DNA from 3 places in the Ferrimonas sp. SCSIO 43195 genome. Region 3 is predicted to be linked to each of the others. Evidence: predicted binding sites of a transcription regulator. Region 3 holds the regulator's gene; each other region holds the start of a gene.

Region 1 (5,628 bases), 940 kb from region 3:
AGCGTGCGCCACAGACAAAGGTGGAGATGGTGGACATCAACGCCTTTGCCCTGGTCTGCACCCAGGCCACTCTGGCCGCCAGCAACCTGGAAGCCAAGGTCTACCCGTCCGACGGTTTCAGCGACATCGATGGTGAATTCGACCTGATTGTGTCCAACCCGCCGTTCCACCACGCCGGCAAACAGACCTTCGCCACCGCCGAGCATTTCATTGCCCACGCCCGTCGCCACCTGAAGCCCGGCGGCCAACTGGTGTTTGTCGCCAATCATCATCTGCCCTATGGCGATGCGCTGCAGGCGGCCTTTGGCCGGGTCAACATCATTGCCCAGGACAAAAAGTTCAAAATCTACGCGGATCGCAGAGTTTAAGCTTAAATTTTGGCCGAACGGAAAATGATTTGAATATTGCTGTTGACGGCCAACGGAATCTCTCTATAATGCGCCCCCGTACCAATGAGTAAATGCAGAGCAGATGTGGCGGAATTGGTAGACGCGCTAGCTTCAGGTGCTAGTGTCCGCAAGGACGTGAGAGTTCAAGTCTCTCCATCTGCACCACTCATTGATGTCACGATGCAGAAGTGGCGGAATTGGTAGACGCGCTAGCTTCAGGTGCTAGTGTCCGCAAGGACGTGAGAGTTCAAGTCTCTCTTTCTGCACCACTCTTTTTTGAGTGGTTGATAGGCCCACCGAAGTCTTAATTCGGTATCGCAACCGGTGAGAGTTCAGCTATGATCTCTGACAGCGAGCAAAAAATGTAATACGCAGATGTGGCGGAATTGGTAGACGCGCTAGCTTCAGGTGCTAGTGTCCGCAAGGACGTGAGAGTTCAAGTCTCTCCATCTGCACCAAATTTCGAAGCCCTGACCTTTTGGTCGGGGCTTTTTGCTATTCCCGTTTTAATTCAATCCGGTATACTCCCTAGACTCGCCAAATAATCATAAGTACCGGCGCGATGATAGCAACCGATTTACTCTATTTTGATCATGAGCATCAACTGCTGTGCGTGGACTTGATTCCCGAACGTCACGCGCTGGTTGAATTGCATGAACTGCAGCAGCTGCACCTCTCATCCCAGTACCGCGAATTCGCGTTTCTGGATCACGACGTGCGCAAAGCCCTGCAGCTGCTCAAGCATCAGGCCAAAGGCGCCAACAAGGGCCAGTCGCAGCGAATCCCCATCGCCCAACAGATTGACGGCAGCTGTCAGCTGAGCCTGTCCACCGACAAGATGCAGGTCACCGCCACCCTCACCTGCCCTCAGGGCGGCAGCAAAATCGGCTTCGCCGAACTGGTACAGGAACTGCAGCGCCTGGCAATCAAAAACGGTCTTCTGAGCAACAACATCAATGCGCTGCTGGCCAAAGCCGAGCACGGCACCCCGGGCGAGAGCATCAGTGCCACCATTGCCAAGGGCAAACCGCCGGTTCACGGCAAAGACGCCAAACTGGAGCGGCTGGTCAAGCTGTCACGGGAACGGCTGCTCAAACCCAAAGTGCTCGACAACGGCAAGGTCAACATGCGCGATCTGGGCGAGATCATCACCGTCAGCAACGGCGATGAAGTGATGCGCAAACACGAACCCCGCCCGGGCATTGACGGCTACAACGTCATCGGCGAAGTACTCAAAGCCAAACCCGGCAAAGACCGTAAACTCAAAGCCGGCAAAGGCACCATCGCCGCCCAGCAGGATCACAACCTGCTGCTGGCCACCACCGACGGCCAGCCCAAAGAAACCAAAGACGGGTTGGAGATTGTCGAAGTACTGACCCTGAAAAACGTCGACGTCGGCACCGGCCATATCCAATACCATGGCGCCATCGTCATTCAGGGCAACATCGAAGAAGACATGGAAGTGACCGCCGGTGGCGACATTACCGTCAATGGCTTTGTCGACAACGCCACCCTCAAAGCCGGTGGCGACATCATCGTCGCCAAAGGGGTCATCGGCCGTCAGCGCCCGGATGAGTCCCTGACCACCACCCTGGAAGCCCAAGGGCAGATTCACGTCAGCTTCGCCCAGTACGCCACCCTGAAATCGGCCGGCGACATCCACGTCCAGACCCAGCTGATTCATTGCCACACCCACTGTGGTGACAACCTCACCGTCGGCGTGGCCAATGGCAAGAAAGGGGATCTGGTGGGCGGGCGCGCCGTGGTGATTCACTCCCTCAGTAGCATCAACCTCGGCTCCCGGGCCGCCACTCAGAGCAGCGTTCGCGCCGGTGCCGGCATCACCCGCCTGCGCCACGCCGCCAAAGAGTATCAGCAACGCGAACAGGCACTGCTGGCCCAGAGTTACAAGCTCAGGCAGGCGATCAACAAGGCCACCATGGCCAACGACAAGAGCGACGAAGAGCGCAAAAAACTGGTGGAGCAGTTTACCCTGGCCCAGCAGCAAAACAGCGCCAAACTCAGCGAAGCCCAACTGCTGCTGGCGGAAACCGAGGAGCGCATCGAGTCATTTTTCTCCCGGGTCAGCATCAGTGCCAGCCACAGCCTGTTCCCGCAAGTGGAGATGGAGATCGGCCTGCAGAGCCTGACCACCGATCGGGAGTACGGCCCCTCTAAGGTCAGCAACGATGGCAACCATCTGAAAATCGACGCCATTACCAGCTAGCCAAGAAGCTAGGCCTCAGTTCCGGTGTGACGGTTTTCAGCTGGCACCGGAATTGCTTTACACTGGTATCGATCCACTCCGCCAAAATTTCGACACAAGGACCCTGACATGGGAAGCCGCAACACCCTGCTTCACTCGCCAACCCGATTCGCCTCGAGCCACACCCTGGCCTTATGGCTGCTGATCACCAGTTGCGCCCTGTTGTGGTTACCCCTGAACCTGGCCCAGTCGCTGTTTCTGCAACAGTGGATAAGCAGCTACGCCTCCTGGATTGGCCTGACCGCCGTCGCCAGTGGTGCCTACCTGGCCACCCTGGGACTGCGACTGGTGTTCGGTCAGGTGCTCAACCAGCGCTATCAGGGACAGATTCGACAGAAAGTGGCGGAGAAGATCCTCACCCTGGACAACACCGAACGGGCCATCCTGCGTGAGTTCGTCCTGCAAGGAAAAGGCAGCATTGCCATGCCGCTGAACCATCACGGCGTCAACGAGTTGATCGAATCTGGCATTCTCACCCGGGCGGGTGCAGTAGAAGAGTACGCCATCGAAGGACCGGTGGCTCCGCTGAAGATCACCGCGGCGGCACGCACCAAGTTGACCCGCAAAGTACTGCGGCTACCGGAAGGGCAGTTGAGCGACCAGCAGCGGGAACGGCTGCTGGCCAGTCGACCGGAATTTGCGGCGAACCTCAATCGCAGTGGCCGCCACGCCGCTTAAAAGGCTGCGGCCAGTTCATGCTCCTGTTCCAGCGCCAATAGCTGCTCTTCCACCGCCTTGATGACCCGCTCTCGGGACTCGCTGGTCAAGCCGACCCGCCAGTTCAAGGTGTTGGTGATCAGAGCCAGACTCTGATACAGCTTCGCCATCTCATCAAAATTCAGATTCTTGGCGATCATTGGATTGTTGATCATGGTGGTCGCACCGCGCTGACAGGCCACCATGGTGGCATGGGCCACCTCGATTTCCGAATCGTCGGACACCAGTTGCCCTTCGATTCGCGCCGCTTCCACTACTCGTTTCGCCGTCGAGCACGCTTGCTCAACGAACATCTGCATCTCCTGCAGCCGATAGTCACTGACCTTATCGACAATGCCGTGCGCCCCAGCCAGCGCATTGAACCCCAGGGTCCAGCTGGTTTGTTTGACGGCCATGGCACCGTACAGGTGCATCGCCAGCCAACGCTCGGCATGGTTGAGGTCGGCACTCATCAGCTCGGGCTGACGCTCTGTTAACAACTCAACGTGCTTGGCGAAGATCGCCACCAGCAAATCTTCTTTGCAGTTGAAATGTTTGTACAGAGTGCCGGCACTGCATCCCGCGCGGGGTGCCAATTCGGAGAAACGAAATGAAACAATGCCCTGTTCTTTAACCAGGCTTTCTCCCAATCTCAGCAGTGCCTGGTCCCGTTGCCGGAAACGCGCATGCACAGGCGAAGCCCAATGGCTCGAGTTAAGCCCTGACTTGGCTTCCTGCTCCATATACTAGAACTCCTTAATTTTTGAATCTAAAGCAACTGTACGCCTCTAAACTGAAACCGAATGTTAGCTACACCACGTTTAATGAAAGCCAGTAACGAAAATTTTGAAGGCCCGCACATTCAATAACAACAATTCGCCCTCAACGACAAAATGAAACCGCCGAAGGGCAACCGACTCAGCCCCGCCATCCGCCGCCTGGCGCCGCTTTGCGGGCCCGAAACGGGGCCACGTCACATCGCACTCAGACACCGGCATGCGGTCGATCCCAGTCTGCGACCGCCGGCCAGGGGCCTGCCACTGCGGTGGCCGAGAGACGGTGAAAATAGGAAATAACCGCAGTCATTAACAATTTTTCCCGTTTCTTAACCAAGAGCAAAACTAATTATCTGCAATTATCAAATGACAACCAATTTGTTTTTTTCGGCCAGATTCAGGCGCTCGCTTTTATTCTCACAATGATTAATTACTGTATTACGAGGATAATTCGACAACTTGTCCAGTGTCGCTGGCAATAATATATCGGCGGCAGTGCCCGCTCCTCCGCCGCCCTCGCCCGCCCCGACAAATCGTGACCAAATTGTGATAAATCCGTGAAACCTTGTTGAGATCCCCCTCCTAGACTGGAGTGAACCTTAACCCAGGAGACGGAAAACCATGACCCTCAAACCCCTCGCATTGGCCGCCCTGCTGGCCGTACCGGCCGCCGGCGCCCAGACCGTCAACGTTGAAATCACCAACCTGACTCAGGGCATCTACTTTACCCCACTGCTCGTCAGTGCCCACGACGCCCAATACCACCTGTTTCAATCCGGTACCGACGCCTCTGCCGAGTTGACTGCCATGGCCGAGGGCGGGGACATTGCCGGACTGGTGACCCTGGCCGACAGCATCGGCGCCGTTTCCGCCGCCAACCCGGCTCAGGGCCTGCTGGCGCCGGCGGCCAGCACCAATGCCAGCCTGGAGGTGGACAGCGGCATGGTGCTGTCGGTCACCGCCATGATCCTGCCCAGCAACGACGGCTTTGTCGGCCTGGACAGCTGGCCGATTCCCTCCGAGCCCGGCACCTACACCATCAACCTCAACGCCTACGATGCCGGTACCGAAGCCAATGACGAGGTGCTGGTCGCCGGCGCCGGTGGCGCACCCGGCACACCAGGAATGCCCGCCATTCCCGGCACCAATGGCGGCAGCGGCGCCAGCGGCGTCACCACCGAAGAACCCAACACCAAGGTGCACATTCACCGCGGCAACCTCGGTGACAGCAATGCCAGTGGTGGCATCAGTGACGTCGACAGCCGCATTCATCGCTGGCTGAACCCCGTCGCCCGCATCACTGTCACCGTACAGTAAGGAGGTCGGCATGAATCGCACGCTCCCCATCCTCACCCTGACCGCCGCCAGCCTGCTGGCCGGTTGCAGCGACAATGACAGCAACGCCATCATTCCCGCGCCGCAGGAGCCCGAGATGGCCACCTTCGAGGTCACGGTGATCAACCTGACCGCGGCTCAACCGATGTCGCCGGTGGCCGCCTAC
Region 2 (5,628 bases), 1.1 Mb from region 3:
GCCTGAGTTTATTGAAACCGTGCGCCGTAAATTGAAAGTCGGCGGCGTGTTCCATATGGCCACAGACTGGGAGCACTACTCTGAGCATATGCTGGAAGAGATGAATGAAGCGCCCGGATTTACCAACACCGCCGCCGACGGGACCTTTGTGCCTCGTCCGGATTTTCGACCATTAACCAAATTTGAAGCCCGTGGCCAGCGCCTGGGCCATGGAGTTTGGGATTTGATTTTCGCCCGTAGCGAGTAGGAGAGACACCGATGACCATGATTCCAACAGCCAAGAACCGTAGCCGTCGTTTGCGCAAGAAGATGCGTATCGATGAGTTTCAGGAACTGGGCTTTGATTTGAGCTGGCGTTTCAATGATGACGTCAGCGAAGAGCAGATTGATGCTTTGGTCGACCAGTTGATCGCCGAAGTGATCGAACCGCAAGCGCTGGGTTTCTCCGGTGGCGGCCATAAAGAGTGGGATGGCATTATCTGCACCCAGAAGTTGGGTAAGTGCACCGAGGCCCATCGCCAGGCCATTGAAGCTTTTTTTGCCGATAAGCCAGTCAGCGACGTGAAAACCTCCGAGTTGTACGACATCTGGTGGGGATAGTGCCTGACAAGGCGTTGTTGCAGAGCATCCACGCCGAAGCCCTGCCCTTAATCGGGCAGGGTCATGTCGCCAACTACATTCCGGCGTTGGCCGGGGTGTCGGCCAACCGCCTCGGCATTGCCATATGCAGGGCCGATGGTGGGGTGATCGGAGCCGGTGATTACCTGGAACCGTTTTCCATTCAGAGCATCTCCAAGGTGTTTTCTCTGGTGCAGGCGATGACCCTGTACGAAGAGCAGGATATGTGGAGCCGGGTAGGCAAAGAGCCCTCGGGTAATCCGTTTAATTCGTTAGTTCAGCTTGAGTTTGAGCACGGTATTCCCCGAAACCCCTTTATCAATGCCGGCGCCCTGGTGGTAGCGGACATGTTGCAGGGACGATTGTCGGCACCTAAGCATCGAATGTTGGAGTTGGTGCGTGAGTTGTCGGGAAACCCCAATATCTATTCCGATAAGGTGGTGGCGAAATCCGAGTATGAACACTCGGCCCGTAATGCCGCCATCTGTTATTTGATGAAGTCTTTTGGCAACTTCGAAAACGACGTCGATGACGTGATGAAGAGCTACTTCAATCACTGCGCCATTCGCATGAGTTGTGCCGATTTAGCCCGGGCCTTTTTCTTTCTGGCCAACAAAGGGGTCAGCCTGGATGGGAGACGCTTGATCGGTGAGCGCCATAGCCGCCAGATTAACGCCTTGCTGGCCACCAGTGGTCTCTATGACGGTGCCGGAGAGTTTGCTTACCGGGTGGGAATGCCGGGTAAAAGCGGCGTTGGCGGTGGCATCGTGGCGGTGATCCCCGGTGAGATGAGCGTCTGTGTCTGGTCTCCTGAGCTGGATGAATCCGGTAACTCTCTGGCGGGCACCCGCATGCTGGAGTTAATGGCCAAGCGGCTCGAACGGTCAATCTTCTAACTGCCTAACGGGTGGTTATTTCGACCAAATTGTGGTTATTTCTCCACTTTTCTTCATTGATAGTTATTTTAACCGTTTGAATTAAAAGGGTTAATATCTTTGGCCCGATTCTGGCATCGCATTTCTCAGTTCACACTTATGGAGCAGAGCGATGACATTTTCGGGCCAGGTTGGCGTTGTACTTCTTTCTTCTACCTTGTTTTGTGCCGCGGCCAACGCCAGCGAGTGCAACTTCTCTTTTAATCACGACCTGATAGTCAGTGACAGCGTGCTCGAATTGCAGGAGCAGGGCAAAACCCTGTATCGCTTTGAAGACGGTGAGTTAGTCATCGATGGCAAGGTACAGGATCTGGACGGCGATCAGCGTCGGGCCTTGTCACAGTTTCAGCAGGCCTATTATCGGCAGATGCCAGCCACCATGGAGTTGGTGGATGAGGCGCTGAGGATGGCCGGTGTGGCACTGGACACCATTTCGGTGCAGTTGCAGGAGATGGGCATCGACGCCGCCAGCTTGCAGGGGATGATGGATACCATTGCCGAGTCAGTGAATCAAAAGGTGGCACGGGAAGACGGTTCCTATCGAGTGGTGTCCGGTGACTTTGATCAGTTTGGCGACCAATTCGATCAGCAGTTTGAGCAGCAACTGGAGCAGGCGATCACCCAGTCCATGGGCAGTCTGATGATGACTCTGGGAGCGGAAATGATGAACGGTGACAGTGGCAGTTTCGAACAGAAGATGGAGGAGTTTGGTCAGCGTATGGAGCGCATGGGTGAAGAGATCGAGCAGCAGTTTCAAGGACAGGAACAGCATTTTGAAGCCTGGGCCGAACGGGTCTGCACTCAATGGCAGCAACTGGATGAGATGGAAGATCAACTGATGGAACAGGTGCCGCAGTTGCAGAAATACGACCAGCTTAAGATCGAGGGTCAATCCCTGGCGTCAACGTGGTTCTGATGGGCAAATAATCTCCCTTGTTGCGGCATGCCTGGCATTGCCGCTTTTTTTTTGTCGGCTAAAAGGGTTCAATGTACGGGTTAACCGGAGAGTGTCATGCGAGAGTTGTTAGAACCCATAGTGATTTACACCCATGTTGTCCGAGCCCAGGGATTTTCTGCGGCGGCGCGACGGTTGGGCATTTCCAAATCCAAAGTCAGCAGCCAGGTAAGCTTGTTGGAACAGCAGATGGGCGTGCAGTTGGTGCAGCGTACCACCCGCTCCCTGAGCCTGACCGAAGCTGGCGAGACTCTGTATCGTCATGGTGAGTCGATTATCCGTGAAGTGGACTCGGCGGTGGCCAACGTCCAGAGTCTGCACCATGAGATTCGTGGCGTGCTTAGAGTCGGCATAACCCAGGCCTTTGGTGCCATGCACCTGATGCCGTTGATACCGGACTTTATGTCCCGCTACCCCAACCTGGAGCTGGAAATCAGTTTCCTGGATCACAAGGTAGACGTGGTCAACGAGGGGCTGGATTTGTTGCTGACCATGTCGGAACAGTTGCCGTTGGGGATGGTGGCCCGGCCGCTGATGGATTGCCGATTTGTGCTGGTGGCGTCGCCAGACTACCTGGCAAAGCATGGCGTGCCTCGGACTCCCGACGATTTAGTTCAGCATAACTGCTTGGTTTATAAGAGTGAGTGGTACGAGCATGCGGTCTGGGAGTTTAAGCGTGGCAGTGATGAGAAGAAGATCCCGGTGAAGGGCAATTACCGGGTGGATGACGCACCGGCCTTGAAAGAGGTGGCTAAGAAGGGGCTGGGCATCGTCTACCTGTCTACTTATCTGCTGGAAAACGAGCTTCAGGAGGGCGACTTGATTCCGATTCTGACCGAATGGAGTCTGACTCACCCGCTGGCGCTGCAGGCGGTTTACCCGAGACGGCAGAACCTGGCTCCGAAAGTGCGGGCGTTTACTGACTTTGTGAAGGAGAGTTTAGGGGAGGTACCGCCCTGGGATCGAAAATTGGCGCTGTTATTGTAGCTATTTCTGGAAACATTGTTCTTAGGGTAAAACAATGGCGTGATCCCGGTCGTCCAAGTGGCGTAACCTGTTGATTTTAAACTCATGTAGATTCGACTTTAACTCAATTTGATGCGGGGTTGTTGCCTTGATGTTGGTTCATTAACATTGGTTGGCTTGCCAATTGTTCTGATATGAATACAATGCTTCACATCAGCCGAGATTGAAGCTTGTTGAAATTGACCCCTTCGATAAGCCAGCCGTTCAGTTTCGCTGTTGTGATGGAGAGTGACCTCGCGGTTCACCATCACAGGATTATTGAAATCCATCATCTGGAATTTTGGCCCCGGTCGGATCCGGGGCATTTTTCAGCGGCAGGATTACCCTCTGTACCCTACATAATAAAAAGCTCAAAAGCTTTAAGAGTGGTAGCCGGGCGATGGGCAGCGTCAAAAAACAAAAAAATAGCCCAATATAATAAAAAGAGATGGGAGAGCCGAAAGGCTCTCCCTTTTTCTTTGCCTGTCTGTTGGTAAACGGCGGCAGTCGTATCCAATATCCCGCCGTTCTATTGTTTGCTGTACGAAACAACCAAGCCAGTATTGGCCGTTGCAGTGACTAGCTGGCCTGATTTTTTACCCACGCCTGCACCTGTTGCTGCAGCACATTCAGGGGAACCGGGCCGTTGGCCAGAATCACATCATGAAAGCCTCGCAGGTCGAACTTGTCGCCCAGCTGTTGTTGGGCGTCGGAGCGTAATTGCAGAATCTTCAACATGCCAATTTTGTAGGCCGTGGCTTGAGAAGGCATAACGATGTAGCGCTCGATGGCTTTGACTACGTCGCCTTGTGGGTTGGGGGTGTTGTCGGCCAGGTAGTCGATGGCCTGCTGCCGAGTCCAGCGTTGGTCGTGAATGCCGGTGTCCACGACCAGCCGACAGGCGCGCCATAACTCCATGGCCAAGCGACCGAAATCCGAGTAGGGGTCCTGATAGAATCCCATCTCTTTAGGCAGGTATTCGGAGTACAGGCCCCAGCCTTCGATGTAGGCGGTGTAGCTGCCAAAGCGGCGAAACTTCGGCAGGGCTTGCAACTCCTGGGCGATGGCGATCTGCATGTGGTGGCCGGGGATGCCTTCATGGAAGGCCAGAGCCTCGAGTTGGTAGGTGGGCATGTCCGCCATCTGGTGCAGATTGGCGTAGAAGTAGCCGGGACGACTGCCGTCCGGCGATGGTTGCTGATAGAACGCCTTACCGGCCGACTTTTCCCGGAACGCCTCCACCTGACGCACCTCCAGTGCCGCTTTGGGCTTAATACCAAACACCGAGTCGAGTCGGGCTTGCATGGCATCGAGATAGTCCTCGGCTTGCTGTAGGTAGGCTTGCTTGCCTTGGGCGTCGTTACTCAGGTAAAACCCAGGATCGGTGCGCATAAAGGCGAAAAACTGCTGCAGACTGCCATTGAAGCCCACCTGTTTCTGGATTGACCGCATCTCTGCGTGGATACGGGCGACTTCAGCCAGCCCCAACTGATGAATTTCGTCGGCGCTCATGCCGGTACTGGTGGTCTGTTTCAGCGCGTGGGCATAGAAGGCCTGGCCGTCGGGAAACTTCCAGGCACCATCGTCGGTGCTGGCCTGCTGTTGCAGTTGTTGTACCTTGGTTATCAATTGTTGGTAACCGCGTCGCACTGGCCCGGTAAGGGCAGAGCTGGCCTGGGCCATTAAGGCGTCATGTTGAGATGGGGCCAGGTTCAAGGCATCGAGCTTGTTGTTGAAATCCTGCCACAGTATCGATTCCTGGCCGCTGTCATCGAAGGGAGAGCCCGTCAGGATATTGCGGCTGTCATCGAGCACGTACTCAAACACAAACTTGGGGGCAACGATGCCTTTCTGGCGGCGAATCTCCAATTGATCCACCACCTGAGCGAAACGCCGTTCCATGCCGTTCAGGCGTTGAATGTAGGCCTTGGCATCGTCGGTGTTGTCGATGGGGTGGCGATTGATCAGGAACGACGGGGTGGTGGATTGATAGCCGTACATCTGGTTGACCGGGTAGGTGTAGTGGCGCCAGCGGTAGTCGTCGATGTCGTCTTTAAGCTGCTGGGTCAGCAACCGGTAGCTTAAGGCGGTCTGGCCGCTGAGCCGGTCCGGATC
Region 3 (5,628 bases):
GGACATCGAACACGTAATCGGCGTCCTTGGGGATGCCGTGTTTAAAGCCAAAGGATTCAAACACCAACAACAGGTCCCGTTCGGCCTTGCCCAGCAGGCGGGTGCGAATCTCATCCGCCAGTTGATGCACCGACAGGTTGTCGGTATGGATGCTGTGGTCGGCCAATTGCCGAATCGGCGCCAGCATCTCGGTCTCCGAAGCGATGGCCTGGGCCAGTGAGATGCCGGTCTGCGACAGCGGATGCAGCCGCCGGGTCTCGCTGTAGCGCTTAATCAGGCTGCTGTCGGAGGCATCCAGAAAATAGATTTGCCAGTCGACGCTGTCCGGCAGTCGCTTCAGTTCATCGGGAATGCTTTCTGCCTGCTCTGGCAGGTTGCGAATATCCAGACTGACCGCCAGTGTGGAGCAGCGATCCACCATTTCATTGACCAGGGCCGGCAGCATGCTGGCCGGCAGGTTATCGACGCAGTAGTAGCCCAGGTCTTCCAGAACCCGCAGGGCCACGGATTTGCCTGCGCCGGAGCGGCCGGAGAGGATAATCAGTTTCACGAGGTCACCAGTTGATAGATCTCATGGTCATCGGCCGATTTGCGCAGCGACCGACAGATGTCTTTGTTGTCCAGCACCTTGGCCATGGAGGCCAGGGTCGACAGGTGCTGTTTGCAGTTGTCTTCGGGGACAAACAGGGCAAACAGCAGATCGACGGGTTTGCCGTCGATGGCATCAAAGGGGATCGGCTCGTCGCATTTCACGAATACGGCGATGGCGTGGTCCACGTTCGGCAGGCGGCCGTGGGGCAGGGCGATGCCTTTGCCAATGCCGGTGCTGCCCATCTTTTCCCGGGCCAGCAGGCTTTCAAACAGCTGCTGCGGGTTGACGTCGGTGTAACGCTGGCTGGCCAGCTGAGAAATCAGCTCCAGGGCGCGTTTCTTGCTGGTACCCGGAGCGGCGATGGTGGCACACTCCGGGCTGAGTATCGTCTCAATATCCATGGTCAGTGACGTGAAATTTTCTCTTTATGTTTAAGGACTTGCCTGTCGAGTTTGTCGATCAGACCATCGATGGCGGCGTACATATTGCTGTGGTTGTGGGTGGCATAGACCTCCCGGCCGCTCAGGTGCAATTTGGCTTCCGCGGTTTGCTGCTGTTTTTCCACATTCAGGACCACATGCACGTTGGAGATGTGGTCGAAGTGGCGCTCTAACTTATCGAACTTGGTATGCACATAGTCTCTTAGGGCCGTGGTGATTTCGACGTGGTGGCCGGTCAGGTTAATCTGCATATGGGTTCCTCCTTAGTTAGCCGTTTACAGGCTTTTCCTCTGATTTGAGGGAGCAATAGACAGGGCTTCTCGGTATTTGGCGATGGTGCGCCGTGCGACCTTGATTCCCTGTTCTGCCAGCAGCTCCGCCATCTTACTGTCGCTGAGAGGCTTCCTTGGGTTCTCTGCAGCAACCAATTTTTTAATTAAAGCACGGATTGCGGTGGAGGAGCATTCTCCGCCGTTTTCTGTGCTGACGTGGCTGGAGAAAAAATACTTCAATTCGAAGATGCCACGTGGGGTATGCATGTATTTCTGGGTGGTCACCCGAGAGATGGTGGACTCGTGCATGTCGACCGCTTCGGCGACGTCATTGAGCACCATGGGTTTCATCGCTTCGTCACCGTATTCCAGAAAACCCTGCTGGAACTGAACGATGCAGTTAGCCACCTTCAACAGGGTGTCGTTGCGGCTTTCGAGGCTTTTGATGAACCACTTCGCCTCTTGCAGGTGACCCCGGACAAACTGGCTGTCGGCCTGATTGCGACTGTGGCGACTGAGGGCCGCGTACTGTTCATTGATGCGAATCTTCGGCATGGTCTCCGGGTTCAACTCCACCACCCAGCGGCCTTTTTTCTTTCTGACGGCGACGTCGGGAATGACGTACTGGTCGTTATCGGAGATCAGGGCACTGCCCGGGCGCGGATTCAGGGTCTGAATCAGCTCCATCGACAGCTTCAGCTCCTCTTCGCTGAGGCGGGTTTTGCGCATCATGCCGCGAAAATCCCGGTTGGCCAGCAGATCCATGTGCTCCTGAATCAGCATCTCGGCTTCGGCCTTCCACGGGGTATCGCCGTCAAACTGACTCAGTTGTACCAGCAGGCATTCGCCCAGGTCCCGGGCGCAGACGCCGATGGGATCAAAGCGTTGTACCCGCTTGAGTACCGCTTCCACTTCGTCCAGCTCGACGTCGTCGTCACCCATGGCTTCGAGAATGTCGTCGCTGCTTTGAGTCAGGTAGCCGCGCTCGTCGGTGGCGTCGATGATGGCGATGGCGATGGCGCGGTCGGTGTCCGACATCGGCGTCAGTTCCATCTGCCACAGCAGGTGGTCCTGCAACGAGTCCGAGGTGCTGCCCTGGAACGGCATGTCGTCTTCGCGACTGCCGCTGCTGCTGGAGGTGGGGGCCGAGGTGTAGTACTCGTCCCAGGAGGTGTCGACCTGCAGGTCGTCGGGCATGTCAGTCTGGGACAGGGCTTCGCTGGTGTCGAGGCTGGCGGGCTCTGGGGCCACGTCCAGCTCATTGCCGCTGTCGCTGGCTTCGGGGGCATCCACGTTGGCGGGAGCCGCCAGAAACTCTTCGTCGGCTTCCAACAGCGGGTTGGAGTCCAGCGCCTCCTGGATCTCTTGCTGTAAATCCAGGGTCGACAACTGCAACAGCCGAATGGCCTGCTGCAGCTGCGGGGTCATGGTGAGTTGTTGCCCCAGTTTCAGCTGAAGAGAAGTTTTCATTTACAACAACCCGTCCTTATCCTTGTTTTTGTGTAGTGACATCCAGGTTGCCCTGCCTACCAATTACTATAGCTTGAACTGATCGCCCAAGTATACCGAGCGCACCAGCTTGTTCTCCAGGATGGCGGCTGGCTCACCCTGAGCGATCAACTCACCGTGACTGACGATGTAGGCGTGTTCACACACATCCAGGGTCTCACGCACGTTGTGGTCGGTAATCAGCACGCCCAGGCCCCGGTCTCGCAGGTGTTGGATGATCTTCTTAATGTCGATCACCGAGATGGGATCCACGCCGGCAAAGGGTTCGTCGAGGAGAATGAACTTGGGGTCCGCCGCCAGGGCGCGGGCGATCTCCACCCGGCGCCGTTCGCCGCCGGACAGGCTCATACCGAGGCTGTCGCGGATGTGAGTGATGTTGAACTCCTCCAGCAACTGCTCCAGTTTCTCGACTCGCTGGCTGGTACTCATCCCTTTGCGGGTTTGCAGAACCGCCATCAGGTTGTCGTAGACGGAGAGCTTGCGAAAGATCGACGATTCCTGAGGCAGGTAGCCGATGCCTTTGCGGGCGCGGCTGTGCATCGGCAGCAGGGTGATGTCTTCGCCGTCGATCTGAATGCGGCCGCGGTCGTTTTGTACCAGGCCCACCACCATGTAGAAGGTGGTGGTCTTGCCGGCACCGTTGGGGCCCAGCAGGCCGACGATCTGGCCGGTGCTGACCTCCAGGCCGACATTTTTCACCACTTCCCGGCCCTTATAGGCCTTGGCCAGCTTGTCTGCGGTCAGGGTTGAACGACTCATGGTTGCTGCTCACCTTGCTTAGGGTCTGTCGGTTGCTGTTGCGGGGAGGGCTCAGGTTTGGGGTCCGGCTTAAGATCCGCATCGGCCGGCAGGAAGATGGTGGTGATCTGCTCGTCGCCGCTGCTTTCGGCCAGCAGCTTCTGCTGGTTCAGGTCGTATTGAATGGTATCGCCTTTCACCAGGCTGCCGGACTGGCGCATTTCGGCGTTGTGGCTCAGGGTCAGGATGCGATCCTGCAGGCTGTAACGAATCTCACCGGCTTCCGCTTCCGCCAGTTTGCCGTTTTCCATCATCTGCTGGTAGGTGGCCGGTGTGCCGGTGGCCACCAGTACCTTGACGTCTTTGTTGTCGGTGGCTTCTACCCGCAGTTCATCGGCGTTGATCAGCAGAGTGCCCTGGGAGATGCGCACCCGTCCGGAATAGACGATGGTGCCATTGGGCAGATCGGCATTGGACTTGTCTGCCTTGATCTCCACCTTTTCGCGGGTGTCGCTGTCCAGGGCGAGGGAGCTGGTGCTGGCTACGACCAGCAAGGCAGTGAGCAGCAGTTTAATTGGTTTCATAGATGGCATATACCTGACTCTTCAGTTCTACCTTGTTCAAATTCAAATCGGCCCATAAGCCCTTGGCATTGATCTCAAAGTCCTCTCCGGTGGCCAGAATCTGGCGGTTGGAGGTCATGATCATGGTTTCCAGATCCAGCTCAAGATAGCTGGTGGTTAGGGTCTTCAGCGGTTCATTGGGCTCAATGGCTGTGATGATAACATCATTTTCCAGAACCACATGGCGGCCGTCACTTAACTGTCCCTGTTTTGCCTGGATGCGCCATTGCCCCTGGCTGTCCTGTGGGTACAGCAGGTATTCGGGCTTGGTCAGCCGGGTCAACGCCAGCGACTGGTAATGCTCCATCTCGTCGGCGGCGATCTCGGCGTTCAGGTGTCCCTGTTCCGAGTAGATTCGACTCTTCAGATTTTCGGCAATAAAGTCCGGTTGATAGCTTGGCTTCACCTCGTCGGTCAGTTGGTCCTTGAGGACCATGGAGCGCCAGGTCAGAAACGACGCGGCACCGAACAACAGGGCGATGGCCAGGGCCTCGCGTTTCATACGCTCATTCCTTGGGCATGTTCCAGGGTCCCTTGGGCAGCCATGATCAGATCACACAGCTCGCGCACGGCGCCGAAGCCGCCCCGGGTTACCGTTGTCAGTGTAGCTTGCTTGCGCACCAGTGGGTGCGCGTCGTTGACCGCCACCGACAACCCAGTCAGGGCCATCACCGGGGTGTCCACCAGGTCGTCGCCAATGTAGGCGCACTGGTCATCGCTGACGTTCAGCTGACGCTTCAGCTGTTCGTAAGCTTCGACCTTGTTGTCCACCCCTTGGTGGATGTGTTTTACCCCAAGGGCGGTCATGCGCCGCTGCACGATGTCGGATTTGCGGCCGGTGATGATCGCCACGTCGACGCCACTGGTTTGCAGCGCCTTGATGCCAAAGCCGTCTCGGGTGTGGAACGCTTTCAGCTCCTCGCCATTGTTGCCCAGATAGATGCGGCCATCGGAAAATACGCCGTCAACGTCACAGACCAGCAGCCGGATCCCTTTCGCCAGTTCAAACGCCTGTTGGCTGACAGGACCGTAGAGGGTTTCGATGTGATTCATTACAGCACTCCTGCCTTAAGCATATCCATCATGTTGAGGGCACCCAGAGGTTGCCCTTGCGGGGAGACGCGCACCAGGCCATTGATTTTCTTCTCTTCCATCAGCTTTAAGGCCTCGGCAGCGAGCAGGTTGTCGGCCAGGGTGATGGGGTTGCGAGTCATCACTTCGCCGATGGCGGTGGCGTGAATGTCGATGCGGGCATCCAGGACCCGGCGCAGGTCGCCATCGGTAAAGATGCCGCTGAGGTGGCCATTGCCGTCGAGGACACAGGTCATCCCCAGCCCTTTGGCGGAAACCTCCAGCAGGGCTTCGGAGATGGTAACAGTTTCCGACACCGCCGGCAGTTGAGTGCCGGTGTGGGTCAGCTCATCGACCCGAAGCAGCAGCTTGCGACCCAGGGC

The links. Region 3 encodes sigma-54, which starts transcription at its own class of promoters, with help from an activator protein. Its sites were predicted from a motif close to GTTGGCACGNNNNTNGNNT; they were not measured.
Region 1: a site for sigma-54 is predicted at 2,656-2,674, ahead of J8Z22_RS02405 (superinfection exclusion B family protein). Genes of this name have one in related genera too.
Region 2: a site for sigma-54 is predicted at 1,613-1,631, ahead of J8Z22_RS03220 (DUF2884 family protein). Genes of this name have one in related genera too.

Annotation. Positions count from the first base shown of each region.
Region 1 is NZ_CP072679.1:490,384-496,011, reverse strand. Features, by position in the region: gene J8Z22_RS02430 (methyltransferase) at 1-368, shown strand, start outside; tRNA gene J8Z22_RS02425 (tRNA-Leu) at 468-554, shown strand; tRNA gene J8Z22_RS02420 (tRNA-Leu) at 572-658, shown strand; tRNA gene J8Z22_RS02415 (tRNA-Leu) at 761-847, shown strand; gene J8Z22_RS02410 (DUF342 domain-containing protein) at 952-2,616, shown strand; gene J8Z22_RS02405 (superinfection exclusion B family protein) at 2,725-3,333, shown strand; gene J8Z22_RS02400 (TetR/AcrR family transcriptional regulator) at 3,330-4,094, opposite strand; gene J8Z22_RS02395 (spondin domain-containing protein) at 4,749-5,444, shown strand; gene J8Z22_RS02390 (spondin domain-containing protein) at 5,455-5,628, shown strand, end outside.
Region 2 is NZ_CP072679.1:671,444-677,071, forward strand. Features, by position in the region: gene trmB (tRNA (guanosine(46)-N7)-methyltransferase TrmB) at 1-247, shown strand, start outside; gene J8Z22_RS03210 (YggL family protein) at 259-600, shown strand; gene glsB (glutaminase B) at 600-1,514, shown strand; gene J8Z22_RS03220 (DUF2884 family protein) at 1,666-2,469, shown strand; partial or broken gene J8Z22_RS22190 (LysR family transcriptional regulator) at 2,566-2,697, shown strand; gene J8Z22_RS03225 (substrate binding domain-containing protein) at 2,890-3,495, shown strand; gene J8Z22_RS03230 (DUF885 family protein) at 4,093-5,628, opposite strand, start outside.
Region 3 is NZ_CP072679.1:4,342,336-4,347,963, reverse strand. Features, by position in the region: gene rapZ (RNase adapter RapZ) at 1-550, opposite strand, end outside; gene ptsN (PTS IIA-like nitrogen regulatory protein PtsN) at 547-993, opposite strand; gene hpf (ribosome hibernation promoting factor) at 996-1,283, opposite strand; gene J8Z22_RS20080 (RNA polymerase factor sigma-54) at 1,308-2,774, opposite strand; gene lptB (LPS export ABC transporter ATP-binding protein) at 2,841-3,572, opposite strand; gene lptA (lipopolysaccharide transport periplasmic protein LptA) at 3,569-4,135, opposite strand; gene lptC (LPS export ABC transporter periplasmic protein LptC) at 4,122-4,676, opposite strand; gene kdsC (3-deoxy-manno-octulosonate-8-phosphatase KdsC) at 4,673-5,227, opposite strand; gene J8Z22_RS20055 (KpsF/GutQ family sugar-phosphate isomerase) at 5,227-5,628, opposite strand, start outside.